One region of the Serratia sp. TSA_198.1 genome, then DNA from elsewhere that is predicted to be linked to it. Evidence: predicted binding sites of a transcription regulator. Region 1 holds the regulator's gene; each other region holds the start of a gene.
The links. Region 1 encodes LexA, which represses DNA repair genes until DNA is damaged. Its sites were predicted from a motif close to TNCTGTATGTACATACAGNA; they were not measured.

Region 1 (3,776 bases):
GTTTTGTGCTGCGCCACAGCGTGGTGGAAGCGCATGGCCTGTGTTCGGGCTGTGTTGAAGTGGAAGCCTGCGACAGCAAGCATGATTGCGGTGAGCACGATCACAGCATTGCCATCAAGAAGAAATAAATTAAGCGGGATTGGTCAGGCACTTCCCTGTACCTGTGGCCGTGGCGTTAAGGGGATCAAAACACCAGGCCGGCTACAGTCGATTACGGCCACCGTATGCTGTGGCCCTGCTCGCTACCAGCGATACTTGCTGTGGTCTTCCCAGGATTTCACTTCTTTCTCGGCCGCCTCTTTCTGGTAGCCATAGCGTTCCTGGATTTTACCGACAAGCTGTTCGCGTTTCCCTTCAATGACCGCCAAATCGTCATCGGTCAGCTTGCCCCATTGTTCCTTCACTTTCCCTTTAAACTGTTTCCAGTTACCGTCGGCTTGATCTTTGTTCATAGTCTCTCCGTTAACCTGTCGTAAATCAGTTTGATACTGTGCTGACCGGGCGTATAACCAAGCAATTTTTATGGTCTATTACCGCTAACCAAAGGGTTGCCACTCCCCCATTTATTTCGCCAGCCACATGATTAATTGTAGACACAGATAACGACAAAAAAACAAAAACCAGAATAAAAAGCCATAAAAAAACAATTAAACAGAAAAAGACACTAACAAACAAGGTACTACCCGACTGGCATGTCGCTTGTGAACATGTAAGCAAATATAAATAAAAACATAAGAAAAATTACTCAATTATCTATAAAACTCTCTGACTTATTGCACCGTAAACCAGGTACCGCGCAGCCGGTGACGATGCCAGAACCAGCCCAGCGCAATGCCCCGCAGCGACAAAAACACCGCCAGCGCCAGCCATAATCCGTGATTGCCTAATACAGGGACGGTAAACAACGTCAGGCCGAAACCGACGGCCGCCACCGCCATGCTGTTGCGCATTTCGGCGCCGCGGGTCGCACCAATAAACATGCCGTCCAGCAGGTAACACCACACACCGACTAACGGCAGCACCACCTGCCACGGCAGATAATGGCTCGCCAGCGTACGCAACTCGGGTAAAGAGGTTAATGCCGAGATGATTTGCTGCCCGGCAACGGCATACACCACCCCAAAAGCCAGTGCCACCAAACAAGCCTGGCGACAGGCGGCGCGCCACACCTTGCGCAGTTGGCTGTCGTCGCGAGCGCCATAGGCATGGCCGGAATGCGCCTCTACCGCGTAGGCAAAGCCGTCGAGCGCGTAGGCCGTGAAGGTCAGCAAATTCATCAGTACCGCGTTTACCGCCACCACGTCGCCGCCAAGCCGGGCACCGAAGATGGTCAGTGAGGCAAAACACGCTTGCAGCAGCAGTGAACGCAACATGATGTCGCGATTCAGCGCCAGCAGGCGCCGCAGATTACCGCGCCAGGCCTGGCGCAGCATCGGCGCGGAAATGCCTCGTATGCGCATCACCCGCCAGGCAAGCCATAGCCCCAGCAGCAGGGTGGCATATTCAGAGATGACGGTCGCCGTCGCCGCCCCTTGCACGTTCCAACCCAGCCCCATCACCAACCAGATATCCAGTACGATATTCAGCAGGTTACCGATAATCAGCAAGATCACCGGTGCACGCACGTATTGCACGCCAAGCAGCCAGCCCAGGATCACCATGTTGGCTAACGCCGCCGGCGCACTTAGCCAGCGGATTTCGAGGAATAACCGCGCTTGCTCCAGCACCGCGCCATCGCCGCCCACGATCTGCAACGCCATATCGATCAACGGGTGGCGCAGCAGCACAATCGCCACACCGGCCAACACCGCCAGCCACAACGGCTGCATAAAAGCGCGCGCCAACCCCTGAGGATCCTGTGCACCGAGCGCCTGTGCCGCCAGACCGGTAGTGCTCATGCGAAGGAACAGCAGCAACATAAACAGGAAGCTGGTAGCCATGGCACCAATAGCAACGCCGCCCAGATAGGTGGGGCTATCCAGGTGGCCAATCACCGCAGTATCCACCAGCCCGAGCAGCGGAACGGTAATATTGGAAAAGATCATGGGTAACGCAAGGCGCCATAGGGCTTTATCAGTATCGCTGGTGAAGGCAGAAAGCAGGCGCATAGTGAAATGTTCCCGTGGCGGTAAGGTTTGAATGAATCAGAAATGACATCGCCCCAGAGCTGGGGCGATTTAAATCAGAGGACAACGTTCAGGCGTAGCGATTAAATCCAGTCGCCGTTGCGGATCACGCCGACCGCCAGACCTTCAATGGTGAAATTTTGCTGACGCAGGTCGACCACGATAGGCTGGAACTCGCTGTTTTCCGGCAGCAGTTCAACCACATTGCCGTGTTTTTTCAGGCGCTTGACCGTAACTTCATCTTCAATACGCGCTACCACTACCTGGCCGTTCCGCACGTCCTGGGTTTTATGCACCGCCAGCAGATCGCCGTCGAGAATGCCGATATCACGCATCGACATGCCGTTGACCCGCAGCAGGAAATCCGCGCTCGGTTTGAACAGAGAAGGATCCACCTTATAGTGCCCTTCGATATGCTGCTGCGCCAGCAACGGTTCACCGGCGGCCACGCGGCCAATCAGCGGTAAACCTTCTTCATCTTCCATCAGCAGGCGAATGCCGCGTGAAGCGCCGGAGACGATCTCGATCACGCCCTTGCGCGCCAGCGCTTTCAGATGTTCTTCTGCAGCATTTGGCGAACGGAACCCCAGACGCATGGCGATCTCGGCGCGCGTTGGCGGCATGCCAGTTGACGAAATATGATCGCGAATCAGATCATAGACTTCTTGTTGTCTGGTAGTTAATGCTTTCATTCCGCCCCCTGTTTGTTTATACAGTCTTGCTGTGAGTATATACAGGTAAGCGCGGCTTGGGAACCGAAGAATGAATAAAAATCAGGGATTAGCGCCCCGCCGCAACGGAGCGTTCCACTCAGGCAAAGTGCTGCCACAATACCGAACCCCAGACAAACAGCGCCAGTATGATCGTCAGCGTTACCGCCGCCGACCCCATATCTTTCGCCCGCCCGGAAAGCTCGTGGTGTTCCGTGCCCACCCTATCGACAATGGCTTCAATCGCGCTGTTCAGCATCTCGACGATCATGACCAACAGCACCGATCCGATCAGTAAAATGCGCGCTATCACACCCACATCCAGCCAGATCGCCAGTATGATAGCCAGCACGGTCGCCACCAGCTCCTGGCGGAATGCGGCTTCGTGCTGCCAGGCAGCAGAAAAGCCTTTATATGAGTAGCCGGCGGCTTTAATAATACGGGTCAGGCCGGTTGCTTGGTTTGCCATGTTTTTTAGTGCCTTTCACAGAGGTAAGTCATAATTATAGAGCTTGGGTCAGGAAACTCTCCCGGCTCACGGTTTTCCAACACCACAGATCTGCTACCCGGTTTCTGGTATGCTTGCGGCGCATTGCTAACAAGAGGCTTCACGTTGTTATGTCAGGTTGGCGTAAAATTTATTATAAATTATTGAATTTACCACTCAAATTGTTGGTAAGAAGTAAGGTTATCCCTTCAGATCCGGTCACGGAGTTAGGGTTGGATCCCTCACGGCCGATTTTGTATGTTTTACCTTATAATTCCAAGGCGGATTTACTGACGCTGCGCACCCAGTGCCTGGCGCAGGATTTGCCCGACCCCCTCAATCCGCTGGAGATAGACGGCACCGTACTGCCAAGCCACGTGTTTATTCACGACGGCCCGCGCGTGTTCCGCTACTACACACCGAAAGAAGAGTCGGTAAAACTGTTTCACGACT
Region 2 (3,776 bases), on a different contig from region 1:
TTTTCGGCAGCACGTGGAACGAATAGGCATCATAGGCTTTGCTCAGCGGCGCCAGCAGCGGTTTGGAGAACTCCAGCACCAACAGGCGGCCGCCTGGCTTCAGCACGCGGAACATCGAACGCAGCGCTTTGTCTTTGTCGGTGACGTTGCGCAGGCCGAAGGAAATGGTGATGCAATCAAAATAGTTATCCGGGAACGGCAGCGCTTCGGCATTAGCCTGCACATAGCTGATGTTGCCGATAATGCCGCGATCGCGCAGCTTCTCGCGGCCCATCTTCAGCATGGAGTCGTTAATGTCCGCCAGCACTACCTGCCCTTGCTCACCGACCATGCGGGAGAACTTGGCGGCCAGATCGCCGGTGCCGCCGGCCAGATCCAGTACGCGCTGCCCACGGCGCACGCCGCTGCAGTCAATGGTAAACTGCTTCCAGATACGGTGGATGCCAAACGACATCAGGTCGTTCATCACGTCATACTTTGCCGCTACCGAATGAAAAACGTCTGCCACCATGGCCTGTTTTTCGTCTCTAGCTACGGTGCGAAAACCGAAATCTGTGGTTTCCTGCGATTGATCTGCCATTGTCCTGCCTGCTATTCAGTCAATTTTGTGTGGTCGAGTGTACCAGAACCCCACGGAATACCCCACCTCAAGGCGGCTGTCATGCCTGCGAAGCGGAGCGTGGTTCTTCGGCGGAATCATCGTCTTCCGCCTGCGGCAACGCGCTGACGTCATCGTCATCCGCTGCCTCATCTTCATCATAATGCTGCGCGCCGGCTTGCTGTGCCAGCAACGGATTGATCGGTCGTTTCACCTCAACCCCCAGCGCGCGGAACCCTTCGGTTTGGCCGATAAGATTACCACGGCCTTCGCTCAGTTTGTTCATCGCCAGGCGATAACTCCCCTGGGCCTTGTCCAGGCTCTGCCCCAGCGCCGACATGTCGTCGACAAACAGCCGCATCTTGTCATACAGCCGTGCCGCCCGGTCGGCAATGCGCTGAGCATTCTGGCTCTGGTGCTCATAGCGCCACAGGTTGGTGATGGTGCGAAGCGCCACCAACAGCGTGGTCGGGCTGACCAGCATAATATTGTGTTTAAGCGCTTCGCTTATCAATTCCGGCTCCCGGTCGATGGCCAGCAGGAAAGCCGGCTCCACCGGAATAAACATCAACACATAGTCCAGTGAACGCAGGCCGGGCAACTGTTGATAATCTTTGCGCCCCAGCAAGCGGATATGGCCGCGCAACGAGGCGATATGCTCGCTAAGCGCCGCCTCGCGTTCCGCGTCGTCTTCACTGTTGAAATAACGTTCGTAGGCGACCAGCGACATTTTCGCATCGATCACGACATCCTTGCCCTGCGGCAGACGCACAATAACGTCAGGCTGCATACGGCTCTGATGATCCAGCCGCACATTAACCTGAGTTTCATACTCGTGCCCCTCGCGCAAACCCGAGGCCTCCAGCACCCGACTCAGCACCACCTCGCCCCAATTGCCCTGGGTTTTATTGTCACCTTTCAGCGCCTTGGTCAGGTTAATCGCCTCACGTGCCATCTGCGCGTTGAGTTGCTGAAGGTTACGTATTTCATGGGTCAGGGTATGGCGTTCGCGGGCTTCCTGGCCAAAGCTGTCCTGCACCTGACGGCGGAAACCGTCCAGTTGTTCGCGCAACGGCAGCAGCAGGCGATCCAGGCTTTGCTGGTTCTGTTCGTTCACCTTGCGCCCGCTGTGTTCGAAGATGCGGTTGGCCAGGTTTTCAAACTGGGTGGTGAGCCGTTGTTCGCTGTTGATCAGCAAACGCTGCTTCTCTTCCGCCGCCATGCGGGTCTCTTCCAGACGGATGGTCACTTCCCGCAGTTCGGCTTCCTGAGCGCTGTTGACCTCACGCTGGGCGCGCAGCTCCTGATTAAGCAGTTCGCATTCGGTGCGCCAGTGATTGAGTTGTTGCAGCTTTTCGTGCCCGGCCGCCAATTGGCTGTGCAAATTGCGCAGTTCCAAATCGGTTTGCCGCATTTGCTGTTCATTGCGTTGCAGAACGTCCTGCCGGGCCGCCGTTTCCTGCTGTGCCTGCTGCAACGACTGTTCCAGCAGCCGCAGCTCGGTTTCATGCTGCGCATGGGCCTGCTGCATGCGCAGGCTGGCGATCAACCACCCCAACAGTATGCCGACCACTACCCCGCCCACACCGTAAACCAAACTGGTATCCACCCTGCCTCCTGTTACGCCTTGCCGTTTATGCGCCCGTTGCCCGTCACGTTAAGGGGATGCTGTATGGATGTCCAGTCTGATTTTGCACCGGCAACGCAATATTGCGAAACGCCGCGCAAGTCAGGCAAAAACTAGCCAAACCACTGGGTTAACCACTTGATGCCAAAGGCTCCCGGCGCAAGAATGCCGAACGCCCAGATCATCGCTGAAGTGATATTCGCCAGTTGGAAGTAACGTTGGGGCATGCCGCAGATACCGCCGACCAGCGGCACCACCGCGCGCAGCGGCCCGAAGAAGCGGCCGATAAAAATGCCCAGCACGCCCCAGCGTTCAAAAAACGCATGGCCGCGGTCCAGCAACTGCGGATTACGCGATAACGGCCACATGTGCGCCACACGGTCTTGATAGTGGTAACCGATCCAGTAAGAAAGCCAGTCGCCAAAAAATGCCCCTATGGCGGCGGCGGCCCAGATAGGCCAAAAAGCGATACCGCTCTCGCCAATCAACGCGCCCAACGCCAGCAGGATAACCGTGGCCGGCAACAGCAGGGACAAGAACGCCAGCGATTCGCCGAATGCCAGGAAGAAAATAATGGGGATGGCCCAGCCTTCGTGCTGACGCACGGCATCGCTGACCCAGTTGATAATGTCGTTGAGGCTCAATACGGGCTCCTGATACGAGGTTTCCTGTGCCAAGGATACGCAATGCCGGCCGGGGCAGGTTAAACTCCGGCTAAACGCGTAGCGGTTTACTCGAGGTTAACGCCAGTTGCACTTCGCGCTGACGTCGACCCAGGCCGGATTGCGCTTCCAACCAGCGGCCGGTAAACCGTATTGATCGCGGACGTTAATGCCGCCATCAGGCAGAGTTTGTGAAGGAAGAAGCAGAATCTGGGCTGCCATAGACGTCCTCGCCGTTATTGTCTAAAAAATCGCCGCCTGGGCAGCAAAGCCGAAATCAACAGGTAAAAAGGGGGCGCTGATAGCTAGATACACCCTGGCTTTCACGTTGCTGCCAACCGCAGTTTGAAAGACGACGGGTATCACCGTAACAGATTAGGGCTGAATGGAAAAACGGACCGCGTTGGCGGCCCGTTGAAGGGAGGAAGGCGATTACAGCAGGCGGCGCGCCGCTTCAACCACGATCTGCACCGCTTTGCTTTCGGTGTTTTTCATGGTTTCTGCGTTTGGAATTTCCTGCTGGGTGCGGTTGACGATCACGCCGGCAACCATACCGGCACGCAGGCCCTGGCTTGCGCACATGGTCAGCAGAGTGGCGGATTCCATTTCATAGTTCATCACGCCCATCGCCTGCCATTCTGCCATCGAGCCCTTAAAGCGGCTGACGACGCGGCCGGAATAGGTATCGTAACGTTCCTGGCCCGGATAGAAGGTATCAGAAGACGCGGTCACGCCAATATGCGTGGTGGCGCCGCTGGCCTTGGCGGCCTCGACCAGTGCGGTGGTGCAGGCAAAGTCGGCCACGGCCGGGAATTCCATCGGCGCAAAGTGCAGGCTGGCGCCGTCAAGGCGAACCGCCGCGGTAGTGACCAGCACGTCGCCGACGTTG
Region 3 (3,776 bases), on a different contig from region 1:
CTTCGCTGTCCATGATGCTTTTATCCGTCTGCTTCATCAACTGGCTGGTGACGGTGCCGGCGGTCATTGAGCCGCTGACGTTCAGTGCGGTACGCCCCATGTCGATCAAGGGTTCGACCGAAATCAGCAAGGCAACCAGCGTGACCGGCAGGCCCAGCGCAGGCAGTACAATCAGCGCAGCGAAGGTGGCACCGCCGCCCACACCGGCAACGCCGGCAGAGCTGATGGTGACGATACCCACCAACGTGGCGATCCACACCGGATCCAGCGGGTTGATGCCAACGGTTGGGGCAACCATAACCGCCAACATCGCCGGATACAGGCCTGCACACCCGTTCTGGCCGATGGTAGCGCCGAACGAAGCGGAGAAGCTGGCGATGGATTCCGGCACGCCCAGGCGGCGAGTCTGCGCTTCCACGTTGAGCGGAATGCTGGCGGCGCTGGAGCGGCTGGTGAAGGCGAAGGTGATGACCGGCCAGACTTTGCGGAAGAATTTCGCCGGGTTAACGCCGGTGAAGGCCAACAGCAGGGCGTGTACCCCAAACATGATTGCCAGACCGAGGTAAGATGCCACCACGAAGCTGCCGAGTTTGACGATGTCGTGGATGTTAGAACCGGCTACCACTTTGGTCATTAACGCCAGTACGCCGTACGGAGTCAGTTTCATCACCAGACGCACCAGCTTCATCACCCAGGATTGCAGGGTGTCGATAGCCACCAGCACGCGCTGGCCTTTCTCTTTATCGTCTTTCAGCAACTGCAGCGAAGCCACACCCAGGAAGGCGGCGAAGATCACTACGCTGATGATTGAGGTTGGGCTGGCACCGGTCAGATCGGCGAACGGGTTTTTCGGCACGAACGACAGCACCAGTTGCGGTACGGTCAGGTCCGCCACTTTACCGATGTAGTTGCTCTGGATAGCCGCCATGCGCGCGCTTTCCTGCGTGCCCTGGACCAGGCCTTCTGCAGTCAGGCCAAACAGGTTGGTCACCAGCACACCCACCAATGCGGCGATAAGCGTGGTGAACAGCAGGGTGCCGATGGTCAGGAAACTGATCTTGCCCAGTGAAGAGGCATTGTGCAGCTTGGCTACCGCGCTCAGGATTGAGGCAAATACCAGCGGCATTACGATCATTTGCAGCAGTTGCACATAGCCGTTACCGACAATGTTGAACCAGCTGATGGATTCTTTCAGGACTGGGTTATCCGAGCCATACACCAGTTGCAGGCCCAGGCCGAACACTACGCCCATCACCAGGCCGACCAGTACTTTTTTCGCCAGGCTCCATTGCTTATGGCGGGTTTGCGCCAACAGCAAAAGGAGGGCGACAAAAACCACCATGTTAATTACCAGCGGAAAATTCATCCCCAATGTCTCCAATCATTTTTCTTATATAAAAACGGCTACGCGCCAAGGTGTAGCGAATCAAATATCGTAACAGTTTGCGCAACGGCTCACTTATATCCAAATGGAATTTTATATAACTTTGAATATGAATTTGTTTAATTAATATACTTTGTGAATGGTTATTGGCCGGTTTTTGTGATCACAGTCTGATATTTTTGATTTGCTCAAAATAGGACTGCACAGGAATGGTGCACCCTCCTTGCCAATAGATAGCGAAGGCCACCAGGCAGAGGCAAAGGGCTCTCTCCAACTGGTTGCCTTTCTGGGAATTTAGCACCGGCAGGCGAAAGCGCCAGCGGCAGGGCCAGAGCAAGGGTACGCCGGCAGGGGTGAGCATATCGGCCAACAGGTGGCTGAAATAGCCAATAATCATCGCATGCAGCACGTCGGGCGGGATAGGCCAACTGCGCGGCACATCTAACTGGAACAGCGCCATACCGCCGGCGATCGCCAGCAGGCTGTGGGTGAAACCGCGATGCCCGAAGGCTCGGGAGATGGGAATGGCAATCCAGCGCAGGCGTTGGCCCAGGACCGATTTGGGGTGATCGATATCGGGCAGCAGTGAGGTTAGCAGTGCGGCAGGGATAATGTGCCACCAGTCGCCGGTGGCCAGCTCCGGTGTCACCTCGGCCTTCTTGGCGAAAATCGCGCAAGCGACAGAGAAAATAAGATGTCCTTCCGCGGTCATGCTGTTGTTGTTCCGGCTGATAAACTGTTAATTTATCCAGTATATGGGAAAATTAACAGTTGCGGAAGCGGTTACCCTGTAACTAATTGTTTGTTTTACCCGGTTTTACAACGAGTTGTTACGTAAAAGGTTAAGCATTGACCGTTGTGGATGCCGTGGATGATCGTAAGGAATGCGTTGACTACCTCCAGCGAATGCATCTCGACTGCAGGCCTGCGGGAGAAAGCGCCGAGCGGCAGAGTTGCGCTGCGTGGCAGTGACAGCGCTTACCGGCTACCCGGCGCTTTCTTGATGCCTCAGCATAGATATTCCGGTACATTAATTCAATAAAAATGAAATAATGTTTTATTTATTTTCAGGGCTAAGGCAGGGTTTTGAAAATTAGCGGGAGGAACCAGGGGATAAAAGAGAGAGGCAGGGCGGCAGCGCGATAACGCCGCCGCGAAAGATTACGCCAGATGGCCGGGAGTAAGCTGTTCGAGGGTATCGAGTTTATGGTCCGCCAGTGCCCAGCGCGTGTCGTGGCGATACTCTTGCGCCGGGATGACGATTGAACGCATTCTCGCGGCCTTGGTGGCAATCATGCCGTTGAACGAGTCTTCCAGCGTGATGCAGCGCAACGGATCGCTGCCGAGACGTTCGGCGGCGATAAGGTAAACCTCCGGGTGCGGTTTGCTGTAAGGCAGATATTCGGCGGACACCAGTTGATCGAAATACCCCGCCAGATCGAACATCTTCAACACCTGTCGTTGCATGTGCAGCGGCGATGCGGAGGCCAGGCCAATCTTCAGATCCAGACTGCGGCACAGTTCCAACGCCTGTTGCACGCCCGGCAGCAACGGCCTTTTTTCGTGTACCAGCTCAATGGCACGTTCAATAATCCGCGCGGAGACCTCCTCCAGCGAAACGCCTTGCCACGGCATGGCCTGAAACCACATTTTCACCACCAGATCGATGCGTAGCCCGAGGGTGTCCGGCAGTTTATGGCGGTCAGACAGATCCAGCCCCAGCGCGCCAAAGATATTCAGTTCCGCCTGTAGCCACAGCGGTTCTGAGTCGATCAACAAACCGTCCATATCAAAAATAGCGGTTTCAATGCGTTGCGAATAGGCCATTAGCGATGAGCTCCTGCCGGCGTCGGTGAATGTGCCACCACTTTAGCATCGCCGGGAACCAGACTAAAATTTTTGCCTGCCGGATTGCGTCGCATTCGCTCTGGGCGCCTTGCCGAAACGCAGGATACGCCACAGATCGCGCAGTTTTGACCACCAGCGCTGGTGCTGCCGCTCGGTAACCTGCTGCAGCATGCGGGCATAGTCCAGCACCAACCCCGGCGTCCAGGTCATGGTCTCTCCGCGGCTACGCAACACCGCCAGCATCCACAGGTTGGGGTCGAGGATCAAAAACAGAAAGCGCCGCCACAGAGGTTTGTCGCCCAATACGCCCTCCAACGCACTGTCCAGCGCCAGGATCACAGTGGTGGAACAGTTGCGGCGCGTCAGGTTGTAGGTTGTGTCCTGGCGATACCCTTGCCAGAAGGCGTGCAAGGCAGCTGGGTTATAACGGCGGAACTGGATTTTCTTGTCGGGTGCGCACCAGGCTGCCACCTCTTGCTGCAAGCCGGGCAGAAAGCGACCCTCGACGTTGTTTTGTTCGCCGGAGTGCAGTAACTGACGGAAA
Region 4 (3,776 bases), on a different contig from region 1:
CTGATCAGGCCGGTATCCTGGTCGATCTCGGGTTTGCCCTGAGTCAGGATCATATTGCCGTCTTTGGTCGCCATCACGTAATCGCTGGAGCAGCCCGTCAGCCCGGCGGCGATCACCAACGCAGAAACTGCCATTACCCACTTTTTCATCCTGCCGATCCTCAATTATGTATGTATGCAGAAAAGAGTCTTCTTCCAAGATTAGCAAACTCTGGATACCTCGTGTTTCGGATAAGTCCTTATCTTGGTAAGAGAAAGTACGCAGAAGAGTTGAAGGAAGGATAAAAATGCAAACGGGAGCGGCTTTCGCACGCTCCCGTAGAGGTTACTCTGGGGCCTGGTTTTTCTTGCCGCGCATCAGGTTGAGCGCTTCGACGGACATCGAGAAGAACATCGCAAAGTAGATGTAACCTTTCGGAATATGTACCTGGAAGCTTTCCAGCATCAGCGTGAAGCCCACCAGAATCAGGAACGCCAGCGCCAGCATTTTCACTGAAGGATGGCGGTTAACGAACTCGCCGATCGGTCGGGCGGCAAACATCATTACCCCAACCGCAATCACCACCGCCGCCATCATGATAAACAGGTGATCGGACAGGCCTACCGCCGTAATCACCGAGTCCAGGCTGAAGATGATATCCAGTAACATAATCTGCACGATGGCGCCGAAGAAGCCGTTCACTTTCGTGTGGTGCTCTTCATCGGACCCTTCGATAGTTTCGTGGATCTCTTTGCTGGCTTTCCAGATCAGGAACAGCCCGCCGAGCAGCAGGATAAGATCGCGCGCCGAGATGCTGTGGTCCATCACCGTAAACAGCGGGTGGGTCAGGCGGATCACCCAGGCGATGGAAGCCAGCAGCCCCAGACGCATCAGCATGGCGCCGGCCAGACCGATACGGCGAGCCTTGTTCTGCTGCGCTTTCGGCAGTTTGGCCACCACCAGAGACAGGAAAATAATATTATCAATACCCAGAATGATCTCAAGAATGGTCAGCGTACCTAACGCTAACCAGGCATTGGGATCCATAATCCAATCGAACATTGCCAAGCCACACCTTAATAAAAAGCAAAGGCTGAATTATACGCGTTTATTGGTACGGCGACACTGTTAGCTAAACATGGCTTAAACAAAGAGGATCATATTAAGAAATGTCTTGCCAATAACGCGCCGGTGAAGCTTTTTTTCAAATAAAAACCGCGCGGCAGCGTGAGGATAGGCTGGCCCTGTTCGCCGATGGCCTCGGTTAACGCCTTGCTGTTGGCCGCTTTGGGCCGCAGTTGCAGTACCTCTCCGTGACGAGCGGTGATCCGCTCCACGTGGCCGAGCACGATCAGGTCCATCAGTTCCTCCCAATCCCGGCGCAGCATCTCTTCTTCAGCGGCGCTCGGGCTCCACAGTAGCGGTGATCCTATGCGCCGCTGCGCCAGCGGGATTTGTCGCTCGCCTTCTACCGGTATCCACAATACCCGCGCCAGCTTATGGCGTACATGACTGCTGGCCCAGGTAACGCCGCTGTTGCCGGTAAGCGGTGCTACACAGACGAAGGTGGTCTCCAGCGGCTTGCCGGCAGCGTCAATCGGGATGGTTTTCAACTCAATGCCCAGTTCGGGAAAATCCTGCTCCGGTTTGCTGCCCGCCATGGCGCCGAGGTACAGCTCCAGCAGCATGCCCACCCAACCTTTATCGCGTTTCAGATCCTTGGGGATCGGCAACTGGGCACGCGCGGCCAGTTCACCCAGGGTAAAGCCGGCAAGCTGCTGTGCTCGTTCAAACAGCTGCCGTTCGTTTTCCGGCGGAAGGGGAAGAGGGGATAAAAACGCCATAATGCAAGCCCGTCATATTTGATTGAAAAATGTACTGCATTTGTGCACAGCGAACATCGGCTGGAAAAGACACGGGAATAGACTAATAGCAGCATGATTTTTCATGACTTTTTTTCTTCCGTCGCGCAGGAAACAAATTCCCTCCGGCGCTTGTGCACCTGAAGCCACCGACAATAAACAGGATCTTACACCTATTTATCCACAGATTTATGGGATAACCCAAATTTTTCCCGATCACTGGTTCGATTTACAGCCTTGACGCGGGCATTTTTTTGCGAAATTGTCCGTTTTGTGCGTAACTCATACGGATAATCTGTGGATAAAAACGACGTTGGTGGATCTTTCGCCAGGGTAAGATCCTAACCGTGCACAGATCACATTTCCGCCCTGTTTATACCTGTTGATAATAATATATATTGTTGTTTTTATTGGAATAATATTGAATTGGTTTTAACGGTGTTTTTAGGCTCGTCAGAGTTGTACCAGCTTATCCCTTGAGTTCTTCACACACCTATCCACAGAAAAAGTGAATAAAACTGCCGTGAAATCGCCTCGCATGTTTATAACTTTGCCATTATCTGTGAGTTATCCCAATGTTATCCGGTTTACGGCGCTGCAAAGCAGTGGTTTACCGCCTGTAGCTTGTGTGAAACAATCAGTACATCTATGCGAAATTAAGCTTATCGAGGTAGTCCGGTGATCGATGATGATGGCTACCGCCCGAATGTTGGTATCGTAATCTGTAATCGTCAGGGGCAGGTCCTTTGGGCTCGCCGTTACGGTCAACACTCCTGGCAGTTTCCCCAAGGTGGGATTAACCCTGGCGAAACCGCAGAACAGGCAATGTACCGTGAGCTGTTCGAAGAAGTGGGGCTGAGCAAAAAGGATGTGCGCATCCTGGCCTCAACCCGCAACTGGTTGCGCTATAAATTGCCAAAACGTTTGGTGCGTTGGGACACAAAGCCGGTATGTATCGGCCAAAAGCAGAAATGGTTTTTGTTGCAGTTAATGTGCAATGACGCGGATATCAATATGCAACGCAGCAGCACGCCGGAGTTTGACGGCTGGCGCTGGGTGAGTTTTTGGTATCCGGTACGCCAGGTGGTGTCGTTCAAACGCGACGTTTACCGCCGGGTGATGAAAGAATTCGCCGTCACCGTGATGCCGATGCAGGAGCAGGCAACACAGCGGCAGCCCCCCGCCTATCGCCGGAAGAGAGGTTAAGTTAAGCCGACTATGCTCACGCGCTTGCGAGAAATTGTTGAGAAGGTGGCCGCGGCGGCCAGTCTGACAGATGCGCTGGATCTTTTGGTCAATGAAACCTGTCTGGCGATGGATACGGAAGTCTGCTCCATTTATCTGGCAGACAACGATCGCCGCTGCTACTACCTGATGGCGACGCGCGGGTTGAAAAAACCGCGCGGGCGCGCTATCGCGCTGGCATTTGATGAAGGCATCGTCGGGTTGGTCGGGCGCCGTGCAGAGCCGATAAACCTGGCGGATGCGCAGAGCCACCCCAGCTTCAAATACATACCTCAGGTGAAGGAGGATCGTTTCCGATCCTTCCTGGGCGTGCCGATTATTCATCGCCGCCAACTGCTGGGGGTGCTGGTGGTGCAGCAGCGTGAGCTGCGCCAGTTCGACGAAAGCGAAGAATCCTTCATGGTGACTCTGGCTACGCAAATGGCCGGGATCCTCTCGCAATCGCAGCTTAACGCCATTTTTGGCCAATATCGCCAGACCCGCATCCGAGCGCTGGCGGCATCCCCCGGCGTAGCGGTGGCGGAAGGTTGGCAGGACAGCAGCCAGCCGTCGCTCGATCAGGTTTACAAGGCCTCGACGCTCGATACCGTGAGCGAGCGGGAACGCCTGACGCAGGCGCTGGAAGAAGCGGGCGCGGAATTCCGCCGTTTCAGCAAGCGCTTTGCCGCCAGCTCGCAAAAAGAGAGCGCG

Region 2: a site for LexA is predicted at 2,265-2,284, ahead of rmuC (DNA recombination protein RmuC). Genes of this name have one in related genera too.
Region 3: a site for LexA is predicted at 2,119-2,138, ahead of ACUTSW_RS05350 (metal-dependent hydrolase). Genes of this name have one in related genera too.
Region 4: a site for LexA is predicted at 1,856-1,875, ahead of mutH (DNA mismatch repair endonuclease MutH). Genes of this name have one in related genera too.

The regions. Positions count from the first base shown of each region.
Region 1 covers NZ_JBQZFP010000009.1:55,391-59,166, reverse strand. The annotation lists gene zur (zinc uptake transcriptional repressor Zur) at 1-128, shown strand, start outside; gene ACUTSW_RS23540 (CsbD family protein) at 243-452, opposite strand; gene dinF (MATE family efflux transporter DinF) at 771-2,108, opposite strand; gene lexA (transcriptional repressor LexA) at 2,210-2,818, opposite strand; gene ACUTSW_RS23525 (diacylglycerol kinase) at 2,937-3,305, opposite strand; gene plsB (glycerol-3-phosphate 1-O-acyltransferase PlsB) at 3,455-3,776, shown strand, end outside.
Region 2 covers NZ_JBQZFP010000005.1:19,273-23,048, forward strand. The annotation lists gene ubiE (bifunctional demethylmenaquinone methyltransferase/2-methoxy-6-polyprenyl-1,4-benzoquinol methylase UbiE) at 1-580, opposite strand, end outside; gene rmuC (DNA recombination protein RmuC) at 660-2,207, opposite strand; gene ACUTSW_RS18815 (DedA family protein) at 2,339-2,869, opposite strand; gene ACUTSW_RS18820 (hypothetical protein) at 2,966-3,109, opposite strand; gene udp (uridine phosphorylase) at 3,320-3,776, opposite strand, start outside.
Region 3 covers NZ_JBQZFP010000001.1:1,138,521-1,142,296, reverse strand. The annotation lists gene ACUTSW_RS05355 (L-cystine transporter) at 1-1,366, opposite strand, end outside; gene ACUTSW_RS05350 (metal-dependent hydrolase) at 1,548-2,096, opposite strand; gene hxpB (hexitol phosphatase HxpB) at 2,546-3,211, opposite strand; gene ACUTSW_RS05340 (HdeD family acid-resistance protein) at 3,275-3,776, opposite strand, start outside.
Region 4 covers NZ_JBQZFP010000002.1:74,690-78,465, reverse strand. The annotation lists gene ACUTSW_RS11760 (YgdI/YgdR family lipoprotein) at 1-149, opposite strand, end outside; gene ACUTSW_RS11755 (TerC family protein) at 325-1,041, opposite strand; gene mutH (DNA mismatch repair endonuclease MutH) at 1,137-1,823, opposite strand; gene rppH (RNA pyrophosphohydrolase) at 2,520-3,047, shown strand; gene ptsP (phosphoenolpyruvate--protein phosphotransferase) at 3,060-3,776, shown strand, end outside.